2 regions of the Peribacillus sp. QJM3NY_7 genome follow, and region 2 is predicted to be linked to the other one. Evidence: predicted binding sites of a transcription regulator. Region 2 holds the regulator's gene; the other holds the start of a gene.
What was found. Region 2 encodes CtsR, which represses protease genes until heat stress. Its sites were predicted from a motif close to ATGGTCAATAAAGGTCAAACA; they were not measured.
Positions count from the first base shown of each region.

Region 1: the regulator CtsR is predicted to act here: its motif matches at 1,522-1,542, upstream of clpP (ATP-dependent Clp endopeptidase proteolytic subunit ClpP).

Region 1 covers NZ_CM149663.1:5,180,990-5,190,785, reverse strand. Annotated here, with positions in the region: gene whiA (DNA-binding protein WhiA) at 1-474, shown strand, start outside; gene AC0VX1_RS25165 (HPr family phosphocarrier protein) at 495-752, shown strand; gene clpP (ATP-dependent Clp endopeptidase proteolytic subunit ClpP) at 854-1,459, opposite strand; tRNA gene AC0VX1_RS25155 (tRNA-Arg) at 1,749-1,820, shown strand; gene rpoN (RNA polymerase factor sigma-54) at 2,135-3,472, shown strand; gene AC0VX1_RS25145 (glutaredoxin family protein) at 3,482-3,730, shown strand; gene AC0VX1_RS25140 (sugar-binding transcriptional regulator) at 3,870-4,904, shown strand; gene gap (type I glyceraldehyde-3-phosphate dehydrogenase) at 4,937-5,944, shown strand; gene AC0VX1_RS25130 (phosphoglycerate kinase) at 6,192-7,376, shown strand; gene tpiA (triose-phosphate isomerase) at 7,423-8,184, shown strand; gene gpmI (2,3-bisphosphoglycerate-independent phosphoglycerate mutase) at 8,177-9,712, shown strand; gene eno (phosphopyruvate hydratase) at 9,743-9,796, shown strand, end outside.
Region 2 covers NZ_CM149663.1:100,149-109,944, forward strand. Annotated here, with positions in the region: rRNA gene AC0VX1_RS00530 (23S ribosomal RNA) at 1-356, shown strand, start outside; rRNA gene rrf (5S ribosomal RNA) at 421-536, shown strand; gene AC0VX1_RS00540 (CtsR family transcriptional regulator) at 899-1,360, shown strand; gene AC0VX1_RS00545 (UvrB/UvrC motif-containing protein) at 1,382-1,933, shown strand; gene AC0VX1_RS00550 (protein arginine kinase) at 1,930-3,006, shown strand; gene clpC (ATP-dependent protease ATP-binding subunit ClpC) at 3,137-5,578, shown strand; gene radA (DNA repair protein RadA) at 5,777-7,165, shown strand; gene disA (DNA integrity scanning diadenylate cyclase DisA) at 7,168-8,241, shown strand; gene AC0VX1_RS00570 (PIN/TRAM domain-containing protein) at 8,466-9,563, shown strand; gene ispD (2-C-methyl-D-erythritol 4-phosphate cytidylyltransferase) at 9,585-9,796, shown strand, end outside.

The DNA of each region.
Region 1 (9,796 bases), 460 kb from region 2:
CTTTGTGAGCTAATGAATAAGTTTGGCTTGAAGGCCAAGACACTTGAACGCAAGAAGGGGTACATCATTTATTTGAAAGAAGCCGAAAAGATTGCCGAGTTTTTAAGTATAGTTGGCGCCCATTCAGCTTTATTAAGGTTCGAGGATGTACGGATTGTCCGTGATATGCGTAATTCAGTGAATCGGCTTGTGAATTGTGAAACAGCCAATTTGAACAAAACGATCGGGGCATCATTGCGACAGGTTGAAAATATCCATTATATCGAGGATACGGTAGGACTTAGCATTTTACCGGATAAGCTTCGGGAAATTGCGGAGCTTAGGATAGCGTTTCAGGATATAACCTTAAAGGAACTTGGGGAAATGGTATCCGGGGGAACCATCAGTAAGTCCGGGATTAATCACCGATTGCGAAAGATTGATGAAATAGCTGACAGGCTCCGTGGGGGAGAGGCTATTGCTGCGAAAAAATAAAGCTAACAGGGGAGATCAAGATGGTGGAGAAACAAGTTGAGGTAAAATTGAAAACGGGTTTGCAAGCTCGGCCGGCGGCTCTTTTTGTACAAGAAGCTAACCGCTTTCATTCAGATGTATTTCTTGAAAAAGAAGGAAAGAAAGTGAATGCGAAAAGTATAATGGGATTAATGAGCCTTGCCATCAGTTCTGGTGTGTCCGTCAAGTTAATCATCGAAGGACGCGATGAAAAGGAAGCATTGGAAGCATTGGAAGAGTTCGTACAGCAAGAGGGTTAAAAAAGGGGATGCCTAAATGTGCATCCTTTTCTTTTATCATGGAAAAAAAGGCTCCGGAAGTCGCTTAAGGCGATCTCCGGAGCCTTTCTTTTGTTGCAGGATTACTTAGAGTTTTTATCATCAAGAACGCTTCGCGTGATGACTTTGTCAATCAAGCCATATTCAAGAGCTCTTTCGGAAGTCATGAAGTTATCACGTTCCGTATCTCTTTGAAGGACTTCGATAGGTTGTCCCGTACGTTCTGCCAAGATTTGGTTCAGTTTATCTTTCAAGTGAAGGATACGGCGGGCAGCAATTTCAATTTCCGTAGCTTGACCTTGAGCTCCTCCAAGTGGTTGGTGAATCATGACTTCACTGTTTGGCAATGCATAACGTTTGCCTTTTTCGCCAGCGGCCAATAGGAAAGCACCCATGGAAGCGGCCATACCGATGCATACTGTCGAAACATTAGGTTTGATATATTGCATAGTATCGTAAATGGCCATACCGGAAGTGATGCTTCCGCCAGGGCTGTTGATGTATAGAGTGATATCCTTTTCAGGATTTTCCGCTTCTAAAAATAGTAATTGAGCAACAATGGAGTTGGAAACATTATCGTCAATTGCACTTCCTAGCATAATGATCCGGTCTTTTAATAAACGGGAGTAAATATCGTAGGCACGCTCCCCACGACTTGTTTGTTCGATAACTGTAGGAATTAAATTCATGTTCATTTCCTCCTTCGATTAAGAGAATCATTTAAATTCTTTATGTATGTATGATACACTTTTTGGTCAATTTAGGTCAAACAAAACAAACCCTATTATGGATAATTTGTTCGACAATTTTCTGGCTAAGGCTCCTTCCTGATAGAATGTTTTATATATTATGCCGCACAGGGATGAATTTCCACATTACCCATAATACCCAAATGATAAAGTTTTAAACCTGATAACCCTTGCAAAGGAGGGGATTCTATCATATAATGAACTCTGTTGAAAAAATATTTTCTATTACGCCCTCGTAGTGCAACGGATAGAACGCAAGCCTCCGAAGCTTGAAATGCAGGTTCGATTCCTGCCGAGGGCATTACCAATCTTCTGCTTAATAAAGTGGGGGATTTTTTATTGGTCATTTTTAGGAGAGTTAAAATTTTTGCCGAATTTTCTCGTTTTCCGTAATATTCCATCTAATCCTGTAATGTCGGTCCTGTCTTGAAAATATTCGCCCACACTATTGAAAAATGGTGATTTTTCAATAAAAGTAGTTGTTAAATTTGCGTTTCTAACATATAGTATTTAAAACAAATAAACTATTCAGAAAAAAATCGTAAGCGTTTTCATGGGTTTTTGTGTAGAATTTTCTCCTGATAATGTAAAATGGAGTGGGGGAGGGATGAATCGATGAGTATGAATATGAAAGCAGGACTTTTTCAACAGCAAACATTAAAGATGGCAATGACCCAGGAGCTCATGCAAGCTATTACATTGCTGCAATACTCCTCGCAGGAGCTATCGGCTTTTTTAGAAAATAAAATGGTGGAGAACCCATTACTGTCAATAGATCAGCCAACATCTTCTTTATTTCAGCCAACTTTTGACCGCAAAAAAGGTAAACGGACTATTAAAAATACGTATGATGCCAACTATTGGATTGAACAGATCAGTGAAGATACCATATCGCTGGAACAGCATATCATGTCCCAAGTGAATCACCAGCAGTTTTCCGGTGAGCAGCAAAAGGCAATGCTTCTATTAATTCATAACCTTGATGAAAACGGTTACTTAAGGACTCAGCTGGATGATATATGCATCCCAGGCATATATCCGGCCGTTTTGGAAGAGTGTCTCTTGATTTTACAGGAACTCGAACCGCATGGCATCGGAGCGAGGAATCTTCAAGAGTGCCTTTTGCTTCAAGTGAAAGCAGAAGGGGAGAGTCTGCTGGCAGAATCGATCATAGAAAACCATTTCCTCGATTTTGCTGAAAAGCGCTGGAAAGACCTAAGTAAGAAAATCGGTGTTACACTGAAGGAGATTCAAGAGGTCTTTGATTATGTCCAGACGTTGAACCCGCGTCCGGCATCACTCTTTTTTCAGGAAAAACCTTCTTATATAGTGCCGGATGTGGTCGTGGAAGTTCGGGATGGCATGCTGCTTGTCGGGAATTATGATGGTAACACACCCAACCTTAATGTGGATAAAGGGTATTTAAACCGAATGAAGAGCCATAAGGATCAGGGAGTTCAGCGGTTTATCCAGGATAAGTGGCAGGAATACCAATGGATCTCCAGGGGAATCCAACAGAGAAAAGAAACGATATTGAAGGTTATTCAGTGCATCGTCGAAAAACAGCCGGCGTGCTTTCATCATGGCCTGAACTATTTGAAGCCGATGACGATGAAAGAAATCGCAGACGAACTTGGCATACATGAGTCCACAGTGAGCCGGGCGGTTAAGGGGAAGTATGTACAGACACCATTTGGCACGATAGAAATGCGGATATTTTTCACTACTTCTTTACAGTCGGTCGGCCTTGATGAGGATATGTCGGGCATGCAAGCGAAAAAGAGCCTCCAGGCAGCCATCAATGGGGAAAATAAACAAAAGCCGCTTTCGGATCAAGACTTGGCAGAACGGCTGAAGGAAGAGCATGGAATTATCCTGGCACGCCGAACCGTTGCCAAGTACCGGGAACAATTAGGGATCCCTTCTTCATCTAAACGAAAAAGATATGACTGAAAAGGATGAGTGGTTTTGGAAACGAACGCGTTTGTTTTATATAGTAGGGATAAATGCCCGTTATGTGATAAAGCCAAGCTGGTACTCGAAGAAGTGAAAGTGGAGTCAGGCATAGGCTATAAGGAAATCGATATCCATACCGATGATGATTTGCTTGAGAGATTCGGGCTGATGATTCCTGTCGTTGAATGGAAAGATGAAATCGTTCAGTTCGGAAACGTTGATAAATCAGCTCTAAATAGGCTTTTGGAAAAATAATTTTTCAAATCATTTGAAGAAACATTCCGTTCCTGCTAGAATAAAATATGTAGCAGGAATATTTTTTTGTTTTAAGTGGGACAGAAAATGACTACGCGGGACGTTAAATGTCCAACTTAACTTTTTAGGAGTTTTAAATATGCGTACATTACTCGAGGTACAAAGAAAATTATTGCCCGATTTCCTTTTGGTTATGCAAAAAAGATATGATATCCTGCGTTATATCAAAATGATGCAGCCGGTTGGAAGGCGCAGTCTGTCCGTGAGCCTTAATTTGACAGAGCGGACGCTTAGAGGCGAGGTTGATTTTCTGAAAAGTCAGAACCTGGTTAACATCTTCAGTTCTGGCATGACGCTGACTGATGAAGGGATTGAAATCCTGGATAAGTTAGAAGGAATAATGCGTGAAGTAATGGGTATAGACATAATGGAAAAGCAATTGCAGGATTTGTTACAAGTGGATGAAGTCATAATTGTCTCAGGAAATTGTGATGAAACCCCATGGGTGAAAAAAGAATTGGGTAAAGCTTGTGCAAACCGTATGAAACGAGAATGGAACTCAAAGAATATCATTGCGGTTACTGGCGGATCGACAATGGCCGAAGTGGCTAATTCGTTGTCACCTGATGAAGCATCCAGGAAATTGACATTTGTCCCAGCCCGCGGGGGAATTGGTGAAGCGGTGCAGAATCAGGCCAATACGATTGTCGAAAAAATGGCACAGAAGGCACAAGCCTCCTACAGAGTGTTATATGTACCCGATCAATTAAGCGGTGAGGTTTATGCATCATTTCAGAAGGAACCAGCAATTAAAGAAGTGATTTCCCAAATCAAGTCTGCCGATATGATCATTCATGGAATCGGTGATGCCATGGCGATGGCAGAGAGAAGAAATTCTTCGCCAGAAATGTTAAAGAAGCTGTTAGATGGAAATGCTGTAGGAGAGGCATTCGGTTATTATTACGATGAAAACGGCAAAGTTGTTCATAAAGTTTTGACAGTCGGCATCCAGTTAGATGATCTTAGCCCTGAAAAGCGAGTGATAACTGTGGCAGGTGGCAAAACTAAAGCAAAGGCTATCCGTTCCTACATGAAAGGCGCACCTTCATCGACCGTTTTGATCACGGATGAAGCTGCGGCACAAGAGTTAATTCAGGGGAATTACACCCCTTAATATATTTGCGAACTTAAAAGGAGGAATTTTTCATGGCAGTAAAAGTTGGTATTAATGGTTTTGGACGTATTGGACGTAATGTATTTCGTGCAGCATTGAGTAATCCTGGGGTAGAGATTGTTGCTATTAACGACTTAACGGATGCTAATATGTTAGCGCACCTTCTTCAATACGATACAATTCATGGATCTCTTAATGAAAAAGTAGCAGTTGATGGGGATTACCTTGTTGTTGATGGTCACAAAGTAAAAGTATTGGCTGAACGTGATCCTGCACAATTAGCATGGGGTGAACTGGGAGTAGAAGTAGTTGTGGAATCTACTGGACGTTTCACAAAACGTGCGGATGCAGCTAAGCATTTAGAAGCTGGCGCGAAAAAAGTAATCATCTCTGCTCCTGCATCTGATGAAGATATCACGATCGTCATGGGTGTAAACGAAGACAAATATGATGCAGCAAACCACCATGTAATCTCTAATGCTTCTTGTACAACGAACTGCTTAGCTCCATTTGCTAAAGTGCTTCATGAACAATTCGGAATCAAACGCGGTATGATGACTACTGTTCACTCTTATACAAATGATCAGCAAATCCTTGATTTGCCTCATAAAGATTACCGTCGTGCACGTGCAGCTGCCGAGAATATCATTCCTACAACAACTGGGGCAGCAAAAGCTGTTGCACTTGTCCTTCCTGAACTTAAAGGGAAATTGAATGGTATGGCTATGCGTGTACCTACTCCAAACGTGTCTGTTGTCGACCTTGTTGCTGAACTTGAAAAAGACACAACAGTTGAAGAAGTTAATGCAGCATTCAAAAAGGCTTCTGAAGGTGAATTAAAAGGAATCCTTGAGTACAGCGAACTTCCGCTAGTATCAACTGACTATAACGGTAACCCATCATCATCTACAATCGATGCCCTTTCCACAATGGTAATGGAAGGAAACATGGTTAAAGTATTATCTTGGTATGATAATGAAACAGGATATTCAAGCCGTGTTGTTGATTTGATTGACTATTTGGCTAAAAAAGGATTGTAATTAGAATAATAAAAAAACCTCACCAAGGTGAGGTTTTTTTTATCACAGCTCTAAAAAAACTTGGCAGAAGATGATATTATTAGTAAGTCATTAATCAGTCAAGCGTTTACATTTCTTGTTTTTGGATAATTTCCTGGAAACCGACTATAATGAAAAAGAGAAAAGGGGAGTTGGGAAATTTACCCTCTCCCTTTTTGGCTAAAAGAATCAAAAATATGATAACAATATCTAAGGAGGTTCTTGGATTATGAATAAAAAGTCAATTAAAGATATTGAATTAAAGGGGAAACGCGTATTTTGCCGTGTTGATTTCAACGTGCCGATGCAGGACGGAAAGATCTCGGATGATACGAGAATCAAGGCTGCACTGCCGACGATTTCCTATTTGACAGAACAAGGCGCAAAAGTCATCTTAGCCAGCCATCTTGGCCGTCCTAAAGGACAAGTCGTAGAAGAATTGCGTTTAGCACCTGTTGCGGAAAGACTAAGCGAACTTAGCGGCAAAGATGTGCAAAAGGCAGAAGAAGCATACGGCGAGACCGTTCAATCAATCATTGAAAACATGCAAAATGGCGAGATCCTGTTGTTGGAAAACGTTCGTTTCTATCCAGGAGAAGAGAAGAACGATCAAGAATTGGCGAAGTCATTTGCGGCACTGGCTGATGTTTATGTTAACGATGCATTCGGAGCTGCGCACCGTGCACATGCTTCAACTGAAGGAATAGCTCACCATCTCCCGGCCGTTGCTGGATTGCTGATGGAAAAAGAGCTTTCTGTACTTGGAAAAGCCCTATCCAACCCAGAACGTCCTTTTACAGCTATAATTGGCGGAGCTAAAGTAAAGGATAAGATAGGCGTTATCGAAAACCTTTTGGAAAAAGTCGATCACTTGATCATTGGTGGTGGATTGGGTTACACATTCATTAAAGCGCAAGGTCATGAAATCGGTAATTCTTTATTGGAAGAAGACAAAATAGAATTGGCCAAATCTTTCATCGAAAGTGCGAAAGAAAAAGGCGTAAAACTTCATTTGCCTATCGATGCAGTCGTAACTGCTGAATTTTCACCTGATGCTGAGACGGATAATGTCGATATCGATGCTATTCCAAATGATAAAATGGCTCTTGATATCGGACCAAAAACAAGTGAATTATTTGCGGATGTAATCAAAGGTTCCAAGCTTGTCATTTGGAATGGACCAATGGGTGTATTCGAGTTCGATAAATTTGCGAATGGAACGAGAACCGTTGCTCAAGCCTTGGCGGAAGCAAATGATACGTACAGCATTGTTGGCGGAGGGGATTCGGCCGCAGCTGCAGAAAAGTTTGGACTGGCAGAAAAGATGTCCCATATTTCAACTGGCGGCGGTGCATCTCTTGAGTTCATGGAAGGCAAAGAGTTGCCTGGCGTTGTAGCCTTGAACGATAAATAAGATTGAACCGTTACATATTTCAACATTAGAAGGGATGAGAAACCAAATGCGTAAACCGATTATTGCAGGAAACTGGAAAATGAATAAAACACTATCTGAAGCGACTGCCTTTTTAGAAGAAGTGAGCAATTTGATTCCGAAGCAAGATGTAATCGATACGGTTGTATGTGCTCCAGCTTTATTTTTGGATCAGCTCGTTCAAGCAGCAAAAGGAACCGATGTGAAAATCGGGGCACAGAACATGCACTTTGAAGAAAGCGGTGCTTTCACAGGAGAAATCAGCCCAATCGCCTTGGCTGATCTTGGAGTATCCTACGTCATACTTGGTCATTCTGAGCGCAGGGAAATGTTCAATGAAACGGATGAAGCCGTTAATAAAAAAGCTCATGCCGCTTTTGCCCACAAGTTGACCCCGATCGTTTGCTGCGGTGAAACACTTGAGCAAAGGGAAGCTGGCGAAACGAATGATTTCGTAGGCAGCCAGATTGAGAAAGGCTTAGCAGGATTATCTGACGATCAATTGAAACAAGCCGTTATTGCTTATGAGCCGATTTGGGCGATTGGAACAGGAAAATCGTCATCTGCTCAAGATGCTAATGAAGTTTGTGCGCATATCCGCTCAGTCGTTGCCGACAAATTTTCAAATGAAGCAGCTGCAGCCATCCGCATTCAGTACGGTGGCAGTGTAAAACCTGAGAATATTAAAGAGTACATGGCACAACCTGATATAGACGGTGCATTGGTTGGCGGTGCTAGCTTGAAATCCGATTCATTTTTACAATTGCTGGAGGCTGGTCACTATGAGTAAGTCGCCTGTGGCACTTATCATCTTAGACGGCTTTGGCTGCCGTAACGAAGAAAAGGGTAATGCTGTTTTTCATGCGAAAAAACCGAACTTTGACCGATATTGGGAACAGTATCCGCACTCCCATTTAACTGCAAGCGGGGAAGCGGTCGGCTTGCCTGCCGGTCAAATGGGGAACTCGGAAGTGGGCCATTTGAATATCGGGGCAGGAAGGATCGTTTATCAAAGCCTGACCCGTGTGAACCTGGCAATACGTGAAGGTGAGTTTGCACAAAACCCAACTTTGGTCGATGCCATGAGCCATACCAAGAAAAAAGGCACGGACCTTCATCTTTTCGGTCTTCTTTCAGATGGCGGCGTGCATAGTCATATCGATCATATGTATGCCCTTTTGAAATTGGCCGCTAAAGAAGGAGTTAAAAATGTATATGTACATGCATTTTTAGATGGCCGTGATGTTGGACCGAAAACGGCACAGGGTTATATTAAGGAAGCGGAAGCGAAAATGAAGGAAATCGGTGTTGGTCAGTTTGCGACCATTTCCGGAAGATATTATTCGATGGACCGTGATAAGCGCTGGGAACGTGTGGAGAAATCCTACCGTTCGATGGTGTATGGTGATGGCCCTGCATACTCTTCTGCGATGGAATGTGTCGAGGATTCGTATGAACATGGAATTTTCGACGAGTTCGTGATACCTTCAGTCATAACGGCGGAAGACGGTAAACCGGTGGCAACGATTAAAGATGATGATGCCGTAATCTTTTATAACTTCCGTCCAGACCGGGCGATCCAGATTTCCAATACGTTCACGAATGAGGATTTCCGCTCATTTGACCGCGGTCCTGGACATCCGAAGCATCTCCATTTTGTCTGCTTGACACATTTTTCAGAAACAGTTGACGGATATGTTGCATTTAATCCGACAAATCTTGATAATACATTAGGGGAAGTACTTTCCCAAAACCAGCTTACCCAGCTTCGTATCGCCGAAACTGAAAAATATCCGCATGTGACGTTTTTCATGAGCGGCGGACGTGAAGAGAAGTTTCCTGGTGAAGAGAGAATTTTAATTAATTCTCCGAAAGTCGCTACATATGATTTACAACCGGAAATGAGTGCTTATGAAGTGACGGATGCATTGGTGGAACAAATTGAGGCTGACCGTTTTGATACCATTCTCTTGAATTTTGCCAACCCGGATATGGTCGGTCATTCAGGGATGCTTGAGCCTACCATTAAAGCGATTGAAACAGTGGATGAATGCCTAGGCAGGATTGTCGATTTAATCGTCTCAAAAGGCGGTACAGCGATCATCACCGCCGACCATGGGAATGCTGATGAAGTGGTAACGCTAGAAGGCAACCCGATGACAGCCCATACTACGAATCCCGTTCCTGTCATTATCACTAAAAATCAGGTAACATTAAGAACAGGTGGTATCTTAGGCGATTTAGCTCCAACGATACTTGATTTGCTTGGAGTCGAAAAACCTGTTGAAATGACAGGGGAATCCCTATTATCTAAATAAAATTGTGAATAGGAAAAGGAGAGATTTATAATGCCGTACATCGAACATGTATATGCACGCGAAGTGCTAGATTCACGTGGTAAC
Region 2 (9,796 bases):
GGTTGGGCTGTTCGCCCATTAAAGCGGTACGCGAGCTGGGTTCAGAACGTCGTGAGACAGTTCGGTCCCTATCCGTCGCGGGCGCAGGAAATTTGAGAGGAGCTGTCCTTAGTACGAGAGGACCGGGATGGACGCACCGCTGGTGTACCAGTTGTCTTGCCAAAGGCATAGCTGGGTAGCTACGTGCGGACGGGATAAGTGCTGAAAGCATCTAAGCATGAAGCCCCCCTCAAGATGAGATTTCCCATGGCGCAAGCTAGTAAGATCCCTGAAAGATGATCAGGTTGATAGGTCAGAGGTGGAAGCATGGTGACATGTGGAGCTGACTGATACTAATAGATCGAGGACTTAACCAACGCTTTTTAAAAAATGAAATACCTTCTTATTATCTAGTTTTGAAGGAACAACGTTCCTTTTATGTTTGGTGGCGATAGCGAAGAGGTCACACCCGTTCCCATTCCGAACACGGCAGTTAAGCTCTTCAGCGCCGATGGTAGTTGGGGGTTTCCCCCTGTGAGAGTAGGACGCCGCCAAGCCATTTAAAAAGATCAGCCATCCGGCTGGTCTTTTTTTTTGTTTGTAATTAAAAAAATTTTCCGTTTTCAGGGACAGTCCGGGCTGGCCTTATTTGAATTGGTTGCCTTATCATGAGGAGGAATGGATGAGCTGGGGAAATGGGGCAGAATTCTTAAGGAGAAGAAAAATTTCAGGTTTTACATCCATTTATATAGGGTATTTATATAAGATATTTCAACTTTAATGTTCAATGGGGTATGTAACTACATATAATTTGGAGAAAATGGATATTACAGAAAGAAAATGCGTTTAAGTTGCAAAATGCATTATTCCTTGTATAATAATAGTCAAATATAGTCAAAGTCAGAATGGAGGAGGCTGAGTGAGAAACATATCTGATGTTATCGAAACTTATTTGAAGCAAGTACTTGAAATAAGTCAAAAAGATATCTTGGAGATAAAAAGAAGTGAAATAGCGGATAAATTTCAGTGTGTTCCTTCTCAAATCAATTACGTAATAAATACCAGGTTTACCATCGAGAGAGGTTATGTTGTAGAGAGTAAGCGTGGAGGCGGCGGTTATATACGCATCATGAAAGTGGAATCACAGGATTCCGTGCAACTTATCAACCACTTATTATCGCTTATTGGTTCCAGGGTAACTCAATCGATGGCTGAAGGAGTAATTTCACGGCTGATGAATGAAGACGTCATTAATGAAAGAGAAGCAAAGATTATGATGAGCGTCATAGATAGATCGGTGATTTATATCGACCTTCCTGACCGCGATGAGCTTAGGGCAAGAATTTTAACAGCGATGCTTACTACTTTAAAATATAAATGAAACTGGCAGAGGTGATGAACGTTGATTTGCCAAGAATGTCATCAAAGGCCTGCTACCCTGCACTTCACCAAAATCATCAATGGAAAAAAGACTGAAGTCATGATTTGTGAGAAATGTGCTCAGGAAAAAGGTGAAATGTTCATGGAGGCAGGTGGACCTGGTTTTTCAATAAATAATTTATTAGCAGGATTGTTAAATATGGAGTCGAATATTCAACAGACAAAGGCAAATGCATTTCCGAAAACGGAAGAGAGGCGCTGCCCGCATTGTCATCGATCTTATAAAGAATTTGTCCATATTGGCAAGTTTGGCTGTGCCGAATGTTATAAAACGTTCAATGAACAGTTAAATCCAATTTTAAAGCGGGTTCATAGCGGCAATACAGCACACATAGGGAAAATTCCAAAAAGGATTGGCGGCGCCATATATCTTCGAAAGCAAATTTTGGATTTGAAAGAAGTTTTAAAGGTCCACATTGATCAAGAGGAGTTTGAGAAGGCGGCAGAAGTAAGAGATAAGGTTCGTTCCCTTGAAAAAAGGTATGAAGCACAAGAGGGAGGCGAGGAATTATGAGCTTGGAAAAGTTTGTAGAAAACGCCTTGAGTTCCTGGATGAGTGCCGAAGGTCCGGAAATCGATATTGTATTGAGTTCGCGGATTCGGCTGGCCAGGAATTTCAAAGACTTTACCTTCCCAACCTCCTTTTCGAACGAAGAAGCTAATAAAATCATTGAATTGATTAAAAAAAGAATCGAAGAGGAAGTAACCCCAGAGATTGGGAAATTGGAGCTATTAGAGATTGACCAATTGCAGCCACTGGAAAAGCGCGTTCTGGTTGAAAAACATTTAATCAGTCCTCATTTAGTTGAAGATTCAGCGAAAAGCGCGTGTCTCCTTTCGGAAAATGAAGAAATAAGTATCATGATAAACGAAGAGGACCATCTTCGTATTCAATGTTTAATGTCGGGGTTGCAGCTAAAGGAAACCTTAAAGATTGCAAATGTTCTTGACGATTGGATTGAAGAATCCATAGACTATGCATATGATGAAGAAAGAGGATACCTGACTAGTTGTCCGACTAATGTGGGAACAGGGTTAAGGGCTTCAGTCATGATGCATCTGCCGGGTCTGGTCCTTACACAGCAGATGAATAATATCATACCGGCTATCAACCAATTGGGGTTGGTGGTTCGAGGGATTTATGGAGAGGGCAGTCAAGCGTTGGGGAATATTTTTCAAATTTCCAATCAAATCACTCTTGGAAAATCGGAAAGGGATATCGTTGAAGATCTAACGAGTGTAGTGCAACAAATCATAGCCCAGGAACGGTCAGCGAGGGATGCATTAGCGAGGACTTCCCACATACAATTAGAAGATAGAATTTTCCGTTCATATGGGGTTTTGTCCAATGCTCGAATAATCGAGACAAAGGAAGCAGCTACATGTATCTCAGATGTTAGATTAGGGATAGATCTTGGGTATATAAAGAGTATTTCCAAAAGCATTCTAAATGAATTGATGATTTTGACGCAGTCGGGATTTTTACAAAAGTACGCAGGCGGCCCTTTAAGACCCCATGAAAGGGATATCCGTAGAGCAGCACTCATCCGGGAACGCTTGAATTTCACGGAATCTTCCTCCTCATAGAGGTTATTGACCCCTTTAGGGAGAATTAAATTTCATGTAATAGATATGGAGCAAGAATAAGCTTCTGCCATTACTTAGAGAATTGCCAGCAATTTTATTCAAAACGAAAATTCTTAAGGAGGAATTCCCTATGATGTTTGGTCGTTTTACTGAAAGAGCCCAGAAAGTATTAGCATTAGCCCAAGAAGAAGCAATCCGTTTAGGTCATAATAATATTGGCACGGAACATATTTTACTAGGCCTGGTCCGAGAGGGTGATGGTATTGCAGCCAAAGCGTTATATGCTCTTGGATTGGGTCCGGAGAAGATTCAGAAAGAAGTGGAAAATTTAATTGGCCGTGGACAGGATACGGCTCAAACGATACATTATACCCCAAGAGCCAAGAAGGTCATTGAGCTTTCCATGGATGAAGCAAGAAAATTAGGTCACTCATATGTTGGGACAGAGCATGTCCTTCTAGGTCTTATACGAGAAGGGGAAGGTGTCGCTGCCCGCGTATTGAATAATCTGGGAGTAAGTTTAAATAAAGCCCGACAACAAGTATTACAACTTTTGGGCAGCAATGAATCAGGTGGTCATCAAGGTTCAGCCGCTGCAAATGCAAGCACGCCGACACTGGATGGCCTTGCCCGTGATTTAACGGCGATTGCAAGGGAAGGAAGCTTGGATCCGGTTATCGGAAGAAGTAAGGAAATACAGCGTGTCATTGAGGTATTAAGCCGTCGTACAAAAAATAACCCAGTATTGATCGGTGAACCTGGCGTTGGTAAAACAGCCATTGCTGAAGGGCTTGCCCAACAGATTATCAATAACGAGGTACCTGAGATTTTACGTGATAAACGCGTCATGACACTTGATATGGGTACTGTTGTGGCTGGCACTAAATACCGGGGTGAATTTGAGGACCGGTTGAAGAAAGTCATGGATGAAATACGTCAGGCGGGTAATATCATCCTATTCATCGATGAATTGCATACATTGATTGGTGCAGGTGGTGCAGAAGGTGCCATCGATGCCTCCAATATCCTTAAACCATCATTGGCCCGTGGTGAATTACAATGTATCGGTGCTACAACTTTGGATGAGTACCGTAAGTATATTGAAAAGGATGCTGCCCTTGAACGTCGCTTCCAGCCAATCCAAGTCGATGAGCCGACAATGGAGGAATCCATCCAAATTCTCAAAGGTCTTCGTGACCGTTATGAGGCACATCACCGCGTATCGATCACTGACGAAGCGATTGATGCTGCAGTCAAATTATCAGACCGTTATATTTCCGATCGCTTTTTACCTGATAAAGCGATTGACTTGATTGATGAAGCTGGTTCCAAAGTTAGGCTGCGCTCATACACAACGCCACCTAACCTAAAGGAACTTGAAGTGAAACTAGATGATGTTCGCAAGGAAAAGGATGCTTCCGTTCAGAGTCAGGAATTTGAAAAAGCTGCTTCGCTTCGCGATACAGAACAACGCTTAAGAGAACAATTGGAAGAAACGAAAAAAACTTGGAAAGAAAAACAAGGGCAGGAAAACAGTGAAGTGACTGTGGATGACATTGCACACGTCGTATCCAGCTGGACGGGAGTGCCGGTCACTAAATTGGCGCAAACGGAGTCAGACAAACTGCTTAATATGGAGTCAATCCTCCATGATCGTGTAATTGGGCAGGAAGAGGCCGTCATTGCGGTTTCTAAAGCAGTACGGCGTGCAAGGGCAGGTTTGAAAGACCCTAAGCGTCCAATTGGTTCATTCATCTTCCTGGGACCTACAGGGGTCGGTAAAACCGAGCTAGCCCGTGCTTTGGCTGAATCCATTTTTGGTGATGAAGATGCCATGATCCGCATCGATATGTCCGAATATATGGAGAAACACTCGACTTCACGTCTTGTTGGATCACCTCCAGGATATGTTGGGTACGAAGAAGGCGGTCAGTTAACGGAAAAAGTGCGGAGGAAACCATACTCCGTCGTTCTGCTTGATGAAATAGAAAAGGCGCATCCGGATGTCTTCAATATTCTTCTTCAAGTGTTGGAAGACGGAAGACTGACAGATTCCAAGGGGCGTACTGTCGATTTCAGGAATACCATTCTGATCATGACATCGAATGTAGGGGCGTCTGCCTTAAAAACTGATAAGTATGTCGGCTTTAACATCCAGGATACTGGGCAGGACTATAAAAATATGAAAGGGAAAGTGATGGAAGAACTCAAACGTGCATTCCGTCCTGAATTCCTGAATCGTATTGATGAAACTATCGTGTTCCACTCATTAGAGAAGGATCATTTGAAACAAATCGTTACATTAATGTCAAATCAGCTTACGACCCGTTTGAAAGAACAGGAGATATACTTGGAGCTGACAGATGCGGCTAGAGAAAAAATTGCCACGGAAGGTTTTGATCCGGAATATGGGGCAAGGCCAATCCGCAGGGCGCTTCAGAAGCATGTAGAGGATTATCTATCCGAAGAGTTGCTTAAAGGCAACGTGAAAAAAGGGCAAACGGTCGTAATGGATGTCGTGAATAATGAGTTTGCAATCCGACAAGGCGAGCCTGTTAAAGTAAGTGAATAACCTGATCCTAAACTTCGAGGTACACGCAGATTCTTTTGCAGTGTACCTCTGTTTTTTATCTATAGGTAGATATGAGTATAAACGGGACAAGCAAAGTGAATATTTTTTTAAAAAAACTTAGCCTTAAGAAGGTTTAAATAAAACAGAGATATAATATCCTTAATATAGATATTTTTTCCAAAGGAAGAGGAGTAATTTATGGCTGTAAAAAAGAAAACAAAATTTATCTGTCAGTCTTGTGGATATGAGTCCGCGAAATGGATGGGGAAATGCCCAGGCTGCGGTGAATGGAACAAAATGGTCGAGGAAACCGAAATCGTTAAACCTGCAAGAAAAGGCGCTTTTACCCATTCAGAGGTTAGAGGTTCCGGAGAACGGGAGAAGGCAGCACCCATAACGACCATTCAGTCAGAAAAAGAACCACGCATTAAGACGGATCTAATGGAATTGAATCGTGCTCTTGGGGGCGGGATCGTACAGGGATCACTTGTATTGATCGGAGGGGACCCGGGTATCGGTAAGTCCACCCTGCTTTTACAGGTATCATCCCAATTGGCGCATAAACAGAAAAAAGTGCTTTATATATCAGGTGAAGAATCAGTCAAGCAGACCAAATTGAGAGCGGACCGGCTTGGGACCATGTCGGAAAATCTATTCGTTTATTCTGAAACCGATATGGACTATATCCAACAGGCAATTACAGATGTAAAACCGGATTTGGTCATTATTGACTCGATTCAAACGGTTTACCATTCGGAGGTTACATCTGCCCCGGGAAGCGTTTCACAAGTGAGGGAATGCACAGCCTCACTCATGCGCATTGCTAAAACGAATGGGATCGCGATTTTTATCGTCGGTCACGTTACAAAAGAAGGGGCCATTGCGGGACCACGGCTGCTTGAGCACATGGTTGACACCGTATTATATTTTGAAGGGGAAAGACACCATACATATCGAATTATACGTGCGGTTAAAAATCGCTTTGGTTCGACGAATGAGATGGGTATTTTTGAAATGAAAGAACATGGATTGGAAGAGGTGGCGAATCCATCGGAAATTTTCCTTGAAGAACGGTCGCAAGGAGCTTCGGGGTCCACAGTCGTCGCATCCATGGAGGGCACAAGGCCGGTGCTTGTTGAAATTCAAGCATTGATTTCTCCTACGAGTTTTGGCAATCCTAGGCGGATGGCCACAGGAATTGACCACAATCGAGTTTCGCTTTTAATGGCTGTCCTGGAAAAGAGAGTGGGCTTGCTGCTCCAAAACCAAGATGCGTATTTAAAGGTTGCTGGCGGTGTCAAGCTGGATGAACCGGCAATTGACCTCGCTGTCGCAATAAGCATTGCATCAAGCTTCCGTGATAAACCAACAAACCCTGCCGATTGCATCATTGGTGAAGTGGGGCTGACTGGTGAAGTGAGAAGGGTGTCACGAATTGAACAAAGGGTGCAGGAAGCAGCGAAATTAGGGTTTGAGCGGGTTATTATACCGGCTAATAATATAGGAGGGTGGACCGCGCCGAAAGGTATTAAGATCATTGGTGTTTCATCGGTTTCGGAGGCTCTTAAACAATCGTTAGGGGGTTAAGCATGACAGATAAAAAAGGGTATGAGAAAACAAAATTGGAAATTCTGCAAATCGTAGCACCGGGTACCCCGCTTCGGGAGGGTATTGAAAATGTCCTGAGGGCAAACACGGGCGGTTTGATAGTGGCCGGATATAATGAGAAGGTGCGAACGATCGTGGATGGCGGCTTCGAAATCAACTGCAGCTGTACCCCCAGCACATTATATGAGTTGGCGAAGATGGACGGGGCCATCATTTTAAATGAAACCGCCGATAAGATCATTTTCGCAAATGCCCAATTAGTGCCTGATAACAGTACACCTTCCACTGAAACGGGAATGAGGCATAGGACAGCGGAACGGGTGGCAAGGGAGACCAAGTCGTTGGTCATCGCAATCTCACAGCGCCGGAATGTCATCACTTTATATCAGGGCAATTTCCGGTATGCCCTTAAAGATATAGGAGTCATACTTGCCAAGGCTAATTTAGCCATCCAGACCTTGGAAAAATACAAGGTGGTCCTGCAGCAGAGCATATCGGTTTTAGGAGCGCTCGAGTTTGAGGAAATCGTGACCTATGCCGATCTTTTGCAGGTATTTCACCGTTATGTGATGGTGCTCAGGATCAAGGCGGAGCTGCTGACGTACCTTAATGAGCTGGGCACGGAAGGAAGGCTGATCCGTTTGCAAATGAATGAAATCCTGGCAGATATTGAAACGGAAGGGAAATGGCTTATCAAGGATTATACCTCCAGTAATGATGAAAATCCCGAGGAAATCATTTTTAGGCTTCAAGAGTTGGCCATGCAGGAAAAACTGGATGAAAGCATTCTTCTTAAGGTGCTGGGCTATCATGGATACATTCATCTTGATGAGTCAGTACATCCCCGTGGTTACCGTATTCTTCATAAAATCCCACGCTTGCCGGGTTTGATCATCGAAAATTTAGTGAAACAGTTCGGAAGCTTTAGTGAAGTCAATAAAGCTACGGTTGAAAACCTTGACGATGTGGAGGGCATAGGTGAAGTCCGGGCAAATAAAATTAAAGAAGGACTCCGAATTTTGAAAAATCAGCTGGTCACAAATAGAAGGATGTAAGGTGCAGCCGGCTTTTAAAAAAACTCCTGAACGGGCTTGAAATTGATTGGTGTTTATTTTTGACACTCAAAACTCGGGGTGCTAGGCTAATATTACGAAAAAGAGAAGAATTCATATTTGTAAATCCATTATCCTTAAATGAATTTAATGTATATAGTGAAAACGAATTTTCAAGGTTTCATTTTATTTTATTGGTCAATAATGAGTAGAAGGAGGTGAAAGGGATGTTAAAACGCATTATACAAGCATGCTTCTTAATAGTCGGCGGAACACTTGGTATGTTGCTTATTCCGGAATTATTAACTGTTTTACATGCAGACGATATTGCTTTATTAAACAATCCTTATGTAAGTGTACTGTTGGGTGCCATTATCTTTTATCTTATAACTTTTTGGGCAGTAGATCACGTGATCTATTTTATGAAATGGCTGGAGGAACAGCTTGTAAAGATACCGATTACGGATATAATCTTTGGCAGCGTAGGTCTTTTAGTTGGATTGCTGGCAGCGTTCTTGGTTGGATCCGCATTCAGTGCCATCAAGGTTCCCATTTTGAATACAGTGGTTCCTATCATCCTTACGCTTTTATTTGGATATCTTGGTTTTCAGGTGGGCTTTAAAAAACGTGATGAGCTATTGAGTTTATTCACGAAAAGCAATAAGAAAAAGAACTCGGATGGTGAAGCAAGCGAAGAGGATGAAGAGGGGGATAGCAAGCGCCTGAAGATTCTCGATACAAGCGTCATCATTGATGGCAGAATTGCGGATATTTGTCAGACGGGCTTTCTCGAGGGTACCATCGTCATTCCTCAATTCGTATTAAACGAATTGCAGCATATTGCCGATTCATCTGATGCATTGAAAAGGAATCGTGGAAGGCGCGGTTTGGATATCCTGAATCGGATTCAAAAAGACCTGCCGATTAAAGTGGAGATGTACGAGGGGGATTTTGAAGACATTCAGGAAGTGGACAGTAAACTGGTGAAGCTTGCCAAAATATCGGGCGGAATGGTCGTTACCAATGATTTCAATTTAAACAAAGTATGCGAGTTTCAAAATGTGGCGGTACTTAATATCAATGACCTGGCCAATGCCGTAAAACCAGTTGTACTTCCTGGGGAAGAGATGAACGTTCAGGTCATAAAGGACGGGAAAGAGCAGAACCAGGGCATCGCTTATTTGGACGATGGAACCATGATCGTTGTCGAGGGTGGCCGTGACCATATCGGGAAACGGATCGATGTACTTGTCACAAGTGTATTGCAAACCTCTGCAGGCCGGATGATATTCGCTAAACCGAAACTATTAGAAAAAGCATTATAAAGAAGAGTAGGAGAAACCGTTATGTTTTATGAAGTAGTGATACCTGCAGCTGGACAAGGCAAAAGAATGAAAGCGGGCAAGAATAAACTTTTTATTGAACTATCGGGTATCCCGATCATTGTTTATACACTGCGTGTCTTCGAAGAAGATCCTGACTGTCGGGGGATTATCCTTTCGATAAACCCGGCAGAAAAGGATTATTTCAATCAATTGATAGCAGCGAATGAGCTTAA